4 regions of the Rhizobium sp. 05N430 genome follow, and region 4 is predicted to be linked to each of the others. Evidence: riboswitches for the same ligand, from Rfam matches in the RefSeq annotation. Region 4 holds a riboswitch; each other region holds the start of a gene.
What was found. A riboswitch is a leader RNA that binds a small molecule or an ion and turns the genes downstream of it on or off. The one in region 4 is predicted to bind cobalamin.

Region 1 (3,265 bases), on a different contig from region 4:
GAAACTCCCAATCGTAGCGGACCCAGTCGATCGTGCGCGAGGCGTCGCCGGCAAGCAGCCTCTTTTCGGCGGCCGCAAGCTTGTGGTGCGCGGCGACGATGCGCCCTTCCCATTCGAGATTCCCCGCGGCAAATGACAGGCCGATGGCATGGGTCTCCAGCACAGTGCGAAGATCGGCGAGTTCCTCCAACTCCTTGAGCGAAGCGGGGCTGACTTCGAAGCCGCGCTGGCCTTCGGCGAGCACCAGGTTTTCGGTGGTCAGGCGGCTCAGGATCTCGCGCAGCGACGACACACTGATCGAATAGTGCTCCTTGGCCTGCTCCAGCTTGATCTTCGCACCCGGCGCCAATGTCCCGGAGATGATATCCTGACGAATTTGCCGGGAGACGACGTCGCTGACAGTCTCGGAATGTTCACCGGTCACTTTGAGCATTGATTCCTCTACGTCCCGCACCATCGTGCGTGGAATACATTATCCTGCCGATAGGCGAATGGTCGCCAGTGAACCCTTGCTCAGCGCATGCTCGACGCCCTGCTGAATATGCCGCTGCAATATTCTCTTCGCCGTCGTGATGTCGCGCTGAAGAGCGGCCTCCAGCAGTTGCTTGTGCTCTTCTTCCGCAACGCCGCCGCGATAGGACAATGCCACCATCTGATATCGCAGATATTTGTCGAACACCGCCGAATGTGTTTCCATCAGCAGGCGCGATCCGCAGGCCGAGATCAGAGCCTGGTGAAACTCCCAGTCGTAGCGCTTCCAGTCTTCCGCCCTACTGGTATCGCCCGAGGCCATCACCTCTTCCATGCGCGCCAGCTTGTAATGGGCCGAGACCAGCCGCGCTTCCCATTCGACATCGCCCTGTTCGAAGGCCTGCTCCAGCGCGTGCTCCTCGAGAAGCAGACGCAGCGCTGCGGTCTCTCTCAGGTCGGCGACCGAAACACGCGCGACTTCGAAGCCGCGCTGCCCCTCGGCAACGACGAGGCCTTCCGATGTCAGGCGGTTGAGAATCTCTCTCAGTGTGCTGACGCTGGTTTGGTAGGCGATTCTCAGATTTTCAAGCTTGAGCTTCTGCCCCGGAGAAAGCCGCCCGAAAATGATATCCGCCCTTATTTGCCGATAGCCGCTCTCTGCGACGGTCTCGTTTGAGATTTCGTTCAACGGCCATTACCTCTGATATTCCCATTTTCTTCATATATAACGGAATAAGTATGCCGTATTCAACAAGCGAAAACGCGATTGGCGGCCGTTCTGCGGGTACTGAACCCTGATTGCCGAACCAGGGTGGCGCGCTGCGCGTCTTGACGGCCGGGATATTAGCGTCGTAACTGCATCCGACGGTTCCCGGAGGAAGTCTCCGACGGGATTAATAGGGAACACGGTGCGGACGACCCAAAAGGGACCAAGACCGTGGCTGCCCCCGCAACTGTAAGCGGATTGCCGATCATCACGGGAGACCAGCCTGCTGGATGTCTCCCTTGGGCCGCAAGGCCATGCCACTGCGATGTTATCGCGGGAAGGCAGATGAGAGGCGAATATTCGCGAGCCAGGAGACCTGCCGTCAAACACGATCCAATCAGCCGGGCGGGGATGCCTGGAAAGGAACAGACATGTTTGACCTGACCCTTCGCCGATACATGGCCTCCATCCGCCTCGATTGGGCTTTCCGCGTCCGCGCTGCGTGAGCAGTCACGCCGTGTTCCGCGGCGTCGTGCTGCCCGCTTCTCCTAAATCGAGGTCCCATGCGCCAGATTATCGCCACGCTCACATTTGCCCTCGGCCTGACCGGCTTCGCCGGTACAAGCCTTGCCGCCACGCAGTATCCTCTGACCCTCAACAACTGCGGGCAGCAGGTCACGTTCAAGAAGGCGCCTGAGAAGATCGTCTCGATCGGCCAGGGGATGACCGAAGTCCTGTTCTCGCTTGGTCTTGCCGGCAAGGTCGCCGGTACCGCCGTCTGGGTCGGGCCGGTCCTGCCGCAATATGCCGATGCAAATAGCAAGATCAAAAGGCTCGCCGACAACGATCCAAGCTTCGAGGCCGTCGTCGGTCAGGAACCCGATCTGGTCGCCGCCGAATTCGAATGGCATGTCGGTGCGCAAGGCTCTGTCGGCAAGCGCGAGCAATTCGCCGATCTCGGCATCAATACCTACATCGCGCCTGCCGACTGCGTCGCCAAGATCAATGCCGATGGCGGTGATGGCGTTCGCAAGGAGCTGTTCACGATGGACCTGATCTATCAGGAGATCGCGGAGCTCTCCGAAATTTTCGACGTCAAGGATCGCGGCGATGCCCTGATCGCCGATCTGAAGAAGCGTGAGGCTGCAGCCGTTGCCTCGATCTCGGGTGCCTCGGGCAAGAACCTGCCCGTTGTCTTCTGGTTCTCCAGCAAAGAGGTCAAGGGCGACGCCTTCATCGCCGGCAAGAACAGCGCTCCGGCCTATATTCTCAAGACGGTCGGCGCGAAGAATGTCGTCACGACCGAAGAGGAATGGCCGTTGGTCGGCTGGGAAACGATTGCCCAGGCAAATCCTGCCGTCATCGTCCTCGCGACCATGGACCGCCGCCGCTATGCCGCCGATGATCCGAAGGTAAAGATCGATTTCCTGGAGAGTGATCCGGTTACCAAGGAACTCGAGGCCGTCAAGAACAAGCATTTCGTGATGATGGACGCCCAGTCGATGAACCCGACGATCCGCACGATCGACGGCATCGAAACGCTGGCAAACGGCATCAAGACCTTCGGCCTTACGCAGTGAAAGTTGCCGCTTCCTGGCAACGCCGGTGGTGGGCGCTCGTTGCGCTCACCGCCGCCGCCGTTCTCCTCCTTGGCGTCATGATCAGCCTTGCCGTCTCGATCGGCGAGATTGCGATCCCAGTTGCGACAACCGCCAAGGCGGTTTCGAACCGGCTGTTTGGAACGGCGTTCGAACTCAGCCGCATCCACGAAGGCGTCATCTGGGACTACCGGCTCAGCCGCGCTTTGGCGGCGGCCAGTGCGGGCGCTTCTCTCGCCCTCTGCGGTGCCATCCTCCAGGCGCTTCTTCGCAACCCGCTCGCCGAACCTTACGTGCTCGGCATTTCCGCCGGCGCCTCGACCGGGGCCGTCTGTGTCATGATCCTCGGACTCGGCTATGGCGTTCTTTCGTTGTCGGGTGGTGCCTTTATCGGTGCGGTGGTGGCCTTCCTGCTTGTCGGCATTCTTGCGACAGGCACCGGGGGCTCCAGCGAACGGATCATTCTCTGCGGGGTTGCCGGCTCGCAGCT
Region 2 (3,265 bases), 140 kb from region 4:
GAATTCCTCGACGGTGGTTGCGGCATTGGCGGTCTTGACGTCGGCGCGCATCAGCTTGTCGACCGTCAGATTGCGGATCCAGCCGACATCATGCGCGCTGCGAATGCTTTCGCCGCGCAGGTGAAAACGCCATGTGGCGAAGGAGTAGCCAAAGGTGGTGCGCACGACCAGCGAGGAGGTGATCACGGCTGCGAGCACCAGCGCGGTAATCGGAAAGTCGCCGGTAATTTCCAGCGCCAGGAACGTCATCGTCAGCGGTCCGCCGATGATGGCGACGGCGAGCGAACTCATGCCGACGACGGCATAGACTTCCGGTGTCAGCGAAGCATGGGCGAAGAGCGGGGCGGCATAGGCAAAGAGCTTGCCGAGCAGCGCACCCATGAACAGCGAGGCGAAGAACAGGCCGCCCCTAAATCCGGAGCCGATCGACACCGCGGATGCAAGCGACTTCAACAGCAGGATACCGACAAGCGTCGGGATCGCCACCTGATGCGCCAGGTTGAGATGCAAGGCGCCGTGACCTGCCGAAAGCACCTGCGGAGAGATTGTGGCCAGCAGGCCGACGACGATGCCGCCGAGCGCCGGGCGTACCGGCGTCGGTACGGAACTCTTGCGGGCCAGTTCCTCGACAAAGGAAACGCCCTGCATGATCAGGATGCCGGCTCCGGCGCAGCAGGCGCCAAGCAGAATGGCCGGCACATAATCGGCCGGCACCACAGTGCCGAACCTGCCGACGTCGATGGTGAAATCGTTGCCTGCCAGCAGCCGTGCCACCAGCGTCGAGAGCAGGGCAGAGACGACAACGGGTGTCAGCGAGACGATGGTGTAGGTGCCAATGATCAGCTCGAACGCGTAGAAGGCGCCGGTTAGTGGGGCATTGAAGGCTGCGGCGATAGCGCCTGCCGCACCGCAGCCGAGGAGGACGCGCAGATCGGCGCGGCGCAGCTGCAGCTTCAGGCCGAGCTTCGAGGCCAGGCCAGCCGCCAGCTGCGTATAGCCGGCCTCGAGGCCCACGGACGCGCCAAAACCGTTGGAGATCAGGTTCTGGATCGCCACGATGATGCTGTCCGTCAGCGAGAGGCGGCCACCATGCAGCGCATTGGCCTCGATCGGGTCGACCATCGGCTTCTTGCGCGTCCTGCTGAGGATGAAGAGCAGCAGGCCGAGAAGCATGCCGCCGCAGACCGGTGCCAAAAGCAGCAGCAGCTTGTTGCTGATATCGGAGGAGCTGAGACGATCGACATCGCTGATGCCGAAGATGAGGCTGTGCATCTCGCGGGAGATCAGGCTCATGCCGGTGACCGCGCAGCCAGAGATGACGCCGACCGCGCCACCGGCGAAAACCATGCCCATTTCGTTCTGGCGCGCCAGCGCGCGCAGCCGCGCCAAATCGAATTTGAGATGGCGCCGCGTCAGGCGGCCGATATCGGTTTTCGTGAGCATGATGACAGAACTAGGCGACGGGGAGCAGGATCAAGGAAGCGCGCGTTGTGCGCCGCATGATTTCGCGAGCAATTGCAGCAAAAGCGAGGCGACGGCAAGTGAAATCGCGTCGTAAGTCAATGAATTTAATAGACTATCTGTTTGGTAGACTCAGTCGTGTTAATACGGGGCATTTTCCATCATGCCAGGCTCGATTGACTTCGCGCTGCCGCGCGCCTAACGATGAAATCAATAACGGATGGTTCCGGAGCGGTGATTGCCGCCCTGGATGAAAAGGGAATGTGACGGGGCGGACCCAAACCGGGCGTCTTCATCACAGCCGACCCCGCGACTGTAGAGCGGTCAGGGTCTTCCATCCGGTGCACCGGCACCACTGGCTGATCGCTGCATTCCGCGGCAGGGCTGTGGCTCAAGGACACCGGAAAAGCCACTGGAATGCATCGTGATCAGCAGGGGCTGGACGCCTCCATTTCTACGAATCGTCCGCCTTTTCACGAGAATGCAGCCGGGAAGGCGAGGAAGATCCGCTGGCACGATCAGGGATGGCCTTGCGCCATCCCTGTCGAGGCCTCAAACCGCGAGCCAGGAGACCTGCCAACCGTGCCGGGCGAAGAGCCCACCCAAGGGCAATCTTGTCCGCTGCCAGCACGGAGGTTGTCATGGCTGAAACACGAATTTGCATGCCGTTACGTGCGGCCCTGAGGATTTCCCTCATTCCTGTGCTTGTCACAGGAATCCAGCGTGCCCAAGTCCTTGGGCACAGGAGACTCGTTTTCCTGCAGTTGCGATTCATTCACGGCGCCGACGCGCCGTGGCTGGATTCCTGTGGCAGGCGCAGGAATGAGGGACGTGGGTGTGGCGGACGCCAATACGCTGATGCCGGAGCCATCCTCACATGAGCAGCACCACCTTCGTGCTCGGCGGCGCCCGTTCGGGAAAATCCCGTTTCGCAGAGCAGCTGATCGCCGATAGCGGCCTCGAGCGCCACTATATCGCCACTGGGCGTGCCTGGGATGACGAGATGCGGGCGCGGATTGCCGCCCACAGGAACGATCGCGGGCCATCCTGGACGACGCATGAGGAGCCGCTGCAGCTTGTCGAGTGCCTGTCGGCCGCCGACGGCGAAGGGCGGGCGATCCTTGTCGATTGCCTGACGCTCTGGGTCACCAATCTGATGATGGGCGAGCGGGACATGGCGGCGGAATCTGCTGCCCTTGCTGCCTGGCTGCCGAAGGCCAGGGCGCGGCTTGTGCTTGTTTCCAATGAAGTCGGCCTCGGGATCGTGCCCGAGAACCGGATGGCGCGGGATTTCCGTGATCATGCCGGGCGGCTGCACCAGATGATCGCGGCCTCTGCCGCGGACGTGTATTTTATCGCGGCAGGGCTGCCGCTGAAAATGAAGGGTTGAAGTTTATGAACCAGAAGATCCCCGCAACCGTGATCACCGGCTTTCTCGGTGCCGGCAAGACGACGATGATCCGCAACCTGCTTTCCAACACCGGCGGCAAGAAGATCGCGCTGATCATCAACGAATTCGGCGATCTCGGCGTCGATGGAGACGTGCTGAAGGGCTGCGGCGCCGAGAACTGCACCGAGGACGACATCATCGAACTGACGAACGGCTGCATCTGCTGCACCGTTGCCGACGATTTCATTCCTACGATGACCAAGCTGCTCGAGCGCGAGCAGCGCCCCGATCATATCGTCATCGAGACCTCGGGTCTTGCGCTGCCGCAGCCGCTGGTCGCCGCCTTCAACTGGCCCGATATCCGCAGCGAAGTGACCGTCGATGGCGTCATCACCGTCGTCGACAGCGCTGCCG
Region 3 (3,265 bases), on a different contig from region 4:
GTTCTCGATATGCTTGATCGGCGCGCCCATTTCGCGAATGTTGGTCAGCGACAGTGCCACGCCACCGCCCCGCTTTGACAACTGCAGCGCCGAATTGATCGAGCGGCCGATCGATTCCATATTGTCTTCAACGCGCATCAGGAAGCAGGAGACCAGCTCGCCGCGCTGCTTCTTGCCGGCATTGAGGAGGGTCGGCGTCGCCGGCTGGAAGCGGCCGGAGATGATCTCATCGACCATGTCGCGCGCTAAGGCCTCGTTGCCCTGCGCCAAGGCAAGTGCCACCATGCAGATGCGGTCTTCGTAGCGCTCCAGATAGCGCTTTCCGTCAAAGGTCTTCAGCGTGTAGCTGGTGTAGTATTTGAAGGCGCCGAGGAAGGTCGGGAACCGGAATTTCTTGTCATAGGCGTGATCGAAGAGATCGCGCACGAAATTGAACGAATACTGATCCAGCACCTCCTGCTCGTAATAGCCCTCAGTCACGAGGTAATCGAGCTTCTCCCGGAGATTATGGAAGAACACGGTGTTCTGGTTGACGTGCTGCAGGAAATACTGCTTCGCCGCCTGCCGGTCCTTGTCCAGCTGGATCTTGCCGTCCTCGTCATAGAGGTTCAGCATCGCGTTCAGCGCGTGGTAATCCAGCCCTGTTTCCGCGGCCTGCGCCTTTACAGGGCGCTCGAGAACTGCCGTGTCCAAAATCGTTCCAATCCGTGTTTGACGTTGGCAACATCATCAGCCGTACCCAAGAGTTCGAACCTGTAGAGGTACGGCACCTGGCATTTCTTCGCGATGATGTCGCCGGCGAGCCCGAAGGTCTCGCCGAAGTTGCTGTTGCCCGCGGCAATCACGCCGCGGAGGTTCGAACGGTTTGCCGCATCGTTCAGGAAACGGATCACCTGCTTGGGCACGGCTCCCTTGCCGCCCTCGCCGCTATAAGTCGGGAGGATCAACACGTAGGGCGAGACAGCTTCGAGCGTCGCGCCAGTGATGGGGATGCGCCGGGCGGGAAGGCCAAGCTTTTCGACGAAGCGATGGGTGTTTTCCGACCGGCTGGAAAAATAGACGATCTCGCCCATCGCAGCCGCCGCTCAGGCGAGCGCGCTGATCATGTCGGGGCGGAAGCCAGCCCAATGCTGCTCGCCGGCGATGACGACGGGAACCTGGCGGTAGCCGAGACCCTGCACCAGATCATAAGCGGCGCTATCGGTGGAAACGTCGATGATCGTGTAGTCGATGCCCTGGCGATCGAGCGCGCGGGTGGTTGCGGTGCATTGAACGCAGGCGGGCTTGCTGTAGACGGTGATGCTCATGGGAAAACCTCGTGACTAGAAGGCATGGGATATCGTTCGGACATCCGCCGATGTCCGCGCTTGGGAAGATCGAAAAGGAAGACAGCCGTTGCCGGTTGCCGGGCGTCAGCAGCCCGTCATTCGCGCCGGTATGATCTGAAACTCAAAGACATAAGACTTCACCCCGAAGTGGCTCATGCGGGACACACCGGAGGAAGCGAAGAGCGGCATCATGCCCACATCTCATCGCTCGCCAGCCGGACACCCCGCCCGTGGACGTTTTCGCTCAAGGCAGGTCTCCTGGCTTGCGGATCATCACATTCATCCCGGTCTTCCCAGGTCTTCATGACCCAGTGACCCGAAATGGGACAGATGCTCGCCGCTTACAGTTGCGGGGGCAGCTCCGGCATTGCTCCACCTTGCGGCAGATCTCACCGAATTCCCGTCTTAGCCCGCGATTCTTGCGAATCGAGGGAACCTCGAACACTAGATATAGTACGCGAGTCTATTTGTACGTCAATGGATGGTTCATGTTTCGGGTGCCGCAAGCCGAAAAAATGAATGTGATGTGGATAACGGAAGATTAATGCGGATTGGCTGTGGAAAAGAGAAGCCGGCAAAAGCCGGCTCCTCGAATACGATGACGATCAGGCCGTTGCCGTGGCAACGCGTTCGCGCAAAGACCGCGCCGCCGCCACCATATTGACTAGCGCCGGCTTCACTTCCTCCCATTTGCGGGTCTTCAAGCCGCAATCCGGATTGATCCAGAGCTGCGAATCGCCAAGCCGCTCGCGCGCCAAAAGAAGCAGACCGGTCATATCGGCAATATCGGGAACGCGCGGCGAGTGGATGTCGTAGACACCCGGGCCGATCTCGTTCGGATAGTCGAAGCTGCGGAATGCCTCCAGCAGCTCCATCTTCGAACGCGATGTCTCGATCGAGATCACGTCCGCATCCATGGCGGCGATCGCATCGATGATGTCGTTAAACTCCGAATAGCACATATGCGTGTGGATCTGTGTCGCGTTGCCGACACCGGTCGAGCACAGGCGGAAGCTTTCGACGGCCCAGTCGAGATAGGTCTTCCACTGCGAGCGCCGCAGCGGCAAGCCTTCCCGAAGTGCTGCCTCGTCGATCTGGATCATCCTGGCACCCGCCTTTTCGAGATCACCGACCTCGTCGCGAATCGCCAGCGCGATCTGCCGGCATGATTCGCTTCGGGCGATATCGTCGCGCACGAAGGACCAATTGAGGATCGTCACCGGTCCAGTCAGCATACCCTTGACCGGCCGGTCCGTCAGAGACTGGGCATATTGCCACCAGCCAGTCGTCATCGGCTTCGGCCGCGCGATATCGCCGAAGATGATCGGCGGACGGACATAGCGCGAGCCATAGCTCTGTACCCACGCATGCTGCGTGAAGGCAAAGCCCGACAGCTGCTCGCCAAAATACTGCACCATGTCGTTGCGCTCGAACTCGCCATGGACGAGCACATCAAGGCCGATTTCCTCCTGCCAGCGGATGGCTGCTTCGGTCTCTTTGCGCAGGAAAGCCTCATAGTCCGCATTGCTGAGCGTTCCCTTCGCATGTGCCGAACGCGCCTTGCGGACTTCAGACGTCTGCGGGAAGGACCCGATCGTCGTCGTTGGGAACAGCGGCAAGCGGATATCCGTCTGCTGGATCGCCTTGCGCTCGGCGAAGCCGGCCTTGCGGCGCTTCATGGTCTCGTCGATCGCTGCAATCCGCTGCCTGACCGCGGGATCATTGACCTTCGGCGATGCCGCGCGGGCGGCCGCGGCCCTCGAAGAGCTGCCGATGGCATCCGTCACGCAATCGCGCCCCTGCGAAAGTGCCTGGCCGAGGACCGCCAGCTCATCCAGCTTCTGCGTGGCAAAAGCCAGCCATCCCCTGACCTCGGCATCAACAGCGGTTTCGAGAGCAAGATCGATCGGCACATGCAGAAGCGAGCAAGATGGCGC
Region 4 (3,265 bases):
GTGACGCCGCGCCCGATCTCGAAGTCGATGGCGAAATGCATGGTGAGAGCGCAATCGCCGACGAAATCCGCAAGCGCGTCATGCCATCCACCACGCTGCATGGCGAAGCCAACCTGCTGGTCTTCCCGAACCTCGATGCGGCCAACATCACGCTCGGCGTCGTCAAGTCGATGACCGACGGCCTGCATGTCGGCCCGATCCTGCTCGGCACGGCCCTTCCGGCCCACATCCTGGCACCGTCGGTGACCTCCCGCGGCGTCGTCAATATGGCGGCTCTCGCCGTGGTCGAGGCGCAGCAGCCGGCGTGATTTGCCGTAGATCGGAAAAATGCGTTAGAATTCCTTCGTTAGCTTGTTAACGGAAGGCAGCTAGACAGAACGGATGCGGCAAATGCTCTGCCGCTTCCGGTTTACTATGCTGCGGGATGATACCGTGAAACGCCGAAGCCTGACCCTTGCTCTCTTTCTCGCTGCTACCGCGCCCGCGGCGGCGCAGACCAGCGCGATCTGCGAAGATCTGCGCGGACGCCTTGCCGACCTGCCGCAGGTGATCGGCAACGGCCCGGAGATCCGCCAATATGCAAGCGCCATAGCCGAACAGAACCTCGAGCTCCGCAAGCTGCGCAACGACCTGCGCAGCAACGGCTGCAGCGTAGACAGCATGGTTGTTATCGGCGGCGAGAATGACCGCTACTGCAGCGACCTGCAGGAATCGGAATCGCGGATGATCGACAACATCCACTACCTCCAGGACCGCCGCAACCAACTGCGGGAGGCCGGCGGCAGCGATGTCAACGAACGCCGCGAACTGATGGCCGCCCTCGACGATAACGGCTGCAACGACGATCCGGGTTATCAGCCGGACGAGCGCGCCGATGTCCCAGCGCCAAGTACCGAAGAACAGGCGATGCGCGGCGATACCTTCATTCCGCTCGGCAACGGCGAGGAAGGCAACACCCAATATGGCGTGCCCCGCGGCGAGATGATGTCGCATGTCAGCACCATGTGCGTGCGCATCTGCGACGGCGGCTTCTTCCCGATCAGCACCAATGCGACCTCGATCGATTTCAGCCGCGACGCCTCGACCTGCTCGAAAATGTGCCCCGGCATCGAGACGGAGCTGTTCTATCAGGACGTCTCCAACACCGACGCGGCCAACATGATCTCGGCCGCGACTGGCGCCCGCTACAGCGCTATGCCAAACGCCTTCGCCTACAAGAACCGAGCGCCCGGCGAGAAATCCTCCTGCACCTGCAATCTGACCGCCTATTACGAGCAGATGCGCAAGAACCAGACGGTCAGCGCGCCGCCGCAGAAAGGCTCGATCACGACGATCACCACCAAGCCGCCGGCAACTGCAGCCCCCACACCGGCTGCGCCGCAGGCACAGATACCCGACCGTCCCTATGACCCCGGCAACAGCAAGGTACGCCAGATCGGCCCGCAATTTCTCGCCGGCGACCAGGGCAGTATCGACCTAAAGAACCCGGCGACATCGGGCCCGCAGCCGCAGCAGCAACAGCGGAATTAGCGGCGGCCCCAGCCATCGCGGAAGATCAGCTCGTCGAGCGGCAGCCGCTGCCGCCAGCCTTTGACGGCCAGCTCGGGCTCGCTATAGAGCGCATCGACATAGCCAACGCAGAGCCAGGCGACGATCTCGATATGCGCGGGCACGCCGAGAATTTCCTTGAGTTCGCTCTCATGGAAAATGCTGACCCAACCAACGCCAATGCCTTCAGCCCGTGCTGCGAGCCAGAGGTTCTGCACTGCACAGACGGTTGAATAGCTATCCATACGCGGGTTATGTGTGCGCCCCAGCACGACGTCACCGCTGCGCGACGGATCGCAAGTGATGCAGATGCCGAGCGGCGCCTTGAGGATGCCCTCCAGCTTCAGCGAGCGGTATGTCGCCTGCCGCTCGCCATCGAACATCCCAGCCGCCTCGCGGTTCGCGCGATCGAAGGCGTTCCAGACGCGCTGCCGCACACCCGCATCTTCGACAACGATAAAATTCCAGGGCTGCATGAAGCCAACCGAAGGCGCGTGGTGCGCAGCTTCGAGTAGCCGCACCAGCACATCGGATGGCACAGGATCCGGCAGAAACTGGTCGCGCACATCGCGCCTGGTCATGATCGCCCGGTAGACGGCGTCGCGCTCGTCAGCGGAAAAGGCGGACGCGCCTTCAAGCGCATCCTTGTTCATGGGCCGCATCGTCAAATCCCCAACAACGCAACCGCCCCGCCGTCCGCGCGGGATCAGTCTATGATGCCAGGCCGGTCTTCTGACTTGGCGTCATCCGCCCGCCGCAGCCTTCCCGGTGTCAACCAGTGGCATGATGCGGCAGGCGTCGGCCTTACAGCGTTGGGCACGTTCCGGGCTTGCACCGGATTCCCGATTCTCCCGCGACAAGCGGGCACCTGACCAAAGCCTCTTGCCCGCTTTTCAGAGACGCTTCAAGTAGACGGGAAATACCGGACATAGGCAAACTCGTCACCTTCTGGTGACCAGCAGGAAACATTGATCGTGCCCTGCCCGCCGAACAGCTCGAAGAGCGTCGTCAGATTGCCGCCGTCCATATCCATCAACCGCAGGCGCACATGCAGGTCGCGCGGATGATCGAAGACGTCAGGGTCGTAGGAAAGCAGCAGCACCTTGTCGTTGGTAGGCGCCGGATGGGCAAACCAGTTGCCGTAATTGTCATGCGTGACCTGCTCCAAACCGGTCCCATCGGGATGAATGCGCCAAATCTGCATCAGCCCGGTACGGCTGGAATTGAAATAGATCCACTGCCCGTCAAAGGAATAATCCGGCCCGTCATTGCGCCCCTCGCCCTGCGTCAGCCGCCGCTCCGCGCCGCCATCGACAGAAATCGTGTAGATATCGAAGAGATCGCCGCGAATGCCGCAATAGGCGAGTTCCTTTCCGTCAGGCGACCAGCCATGCCAGTAGGACGGCAGGTTTTCCGTGATCTGCTTTGGCGCGCCGCCTTCCGACGGCAGCGTATAGATGCAGGATTTGCCGTGCTCGGTCTTGTCGGAAATCACATAGCGGCGGCCATCGGGCGAAATGCCGTGATCGTTGTTGCAGGCCGTGGCAAAGCCGGTATCGACCTGCTGCAAACCGCCCTCACCGTCCGGTGACAAGCGATAGAGAAGGCCATCACCGTTCAGCAGCAGGTAGCGGCCATCGGGCGAGAAATTCGGCGCCTCGATCAGCTGCTCCGTCTGGAACACGACCCGGCTCTTGGCCGTGCGGATATTGTAGAT

Region 1: linked by a shared signal. The riboswitch ahead of AC1DJO_RS21895 (ABC transporter substrate-binding protein) and the one ahead of bluB (5,6-dimethylbenzimidazole synthase) in region 4 are both predicted to bind cobalamin.
Region 2: linked by a shared signal. The riboswitch ahead of cobU (bifunctional adenosylcobinamide kinase/adenosylcobinamide-phosphate guanylyltransferase) and the one ahead of bluB (5,6-dimethylbenzimidazole synthase) in region 4 are both predicted to bind cobalamin.
Region 3: linked by a shared signal. The riboswitch ahead of nrdH (glutaredoxin-like protein NrdH) and the one ahead of bluB (5,6-dimethylbenzimidazole synthase) in region 4 are both predicted to bind cobalamin.

The regions. Positions count from the first base shown of each region.
Region 1 is NZ_JBFTMO010000012.1:57,404-60,668, forward strand. Features, by position in the region: gene AC1DJO_RS21885 (GntR family transcriptional regulator) at 1-433, opposite strand, end outside; gene AC1DJO_RS21890 (GntR family transcriptional regulator) at 473-1,159, opposite strand; cobalamin riboswitch at 1,320-1,575, shown strand; gene AC1DJO_RS21895 (ABC transporter substrate-binding protein) at 1,741-2,757, shown strand; gene AC1DJO_RS21900 (FecCD family ABC transporter permease) at 2,754-3,265, shown strand, end outside.
Region 2 is NZ_JBFTMO010000001.1:458,053-461,317, forward strand. Features, by position in the region: gene AC1DJO_RS02295 (chloride channel protein) at 1-1,443, opposite strand, end outside; cobalamin riboswitch at 1,666-2,056, shown strand; gene cobU (bifunctional adenosylcobinamide kinase/adenosylcobinamide-phosphate guanylyltransferase) at 2,339-2,851, shown strand; gene cobW (cobalamin biosynthesis protein CobW) at 2,857-3,265, shown strand, end outside.
Region 3 is NZ_JBFTMO010000002.1:361,016-364,280, reverse strand. Features, by position in the region: gene nrdE (class 1b ribonucleoside-diphosphate reductase subunit alpha) at 1-693, opposite strand, end outside; gene nrdI (class Ib ribonucleoside-diphosphate reductase assembly flavoprotein NrdI) at 663-1,073, opposite strand; gene nrdH (glutaredoxin-like protein NrdH) at 1,086-1,307, opposite strand; cobalamin riboswitch at 1,560-1,783, opposite strand; gene metE (5-methyltetrahydropteroyltriglutamate--homocysteine S-methyltransferase) at 1,934-3,265, opposite strand, start outside.
Region 4 is NZ_JBFTMO010000001.1:596,733-599,997, reverse strand. Features, by position in the region: gene AC1DJO_RS02955 (NADP-dependent malic enzyme) at 1-308, shown strand, start outside; gene AC1DJO_RS02950 (DUF2865 domain-containing protein) at 433-1,530, shown strand; gene bluB (5,6-dimethylbenzimidazole synthase) at 1,527-2,210, opposite strand; cobalamin riboswitch at 2,254-2,435, opposite strand; gene AC1DJO_RS02940 (TolB family protein) at 2,453-3,265, opposite strand, start outside.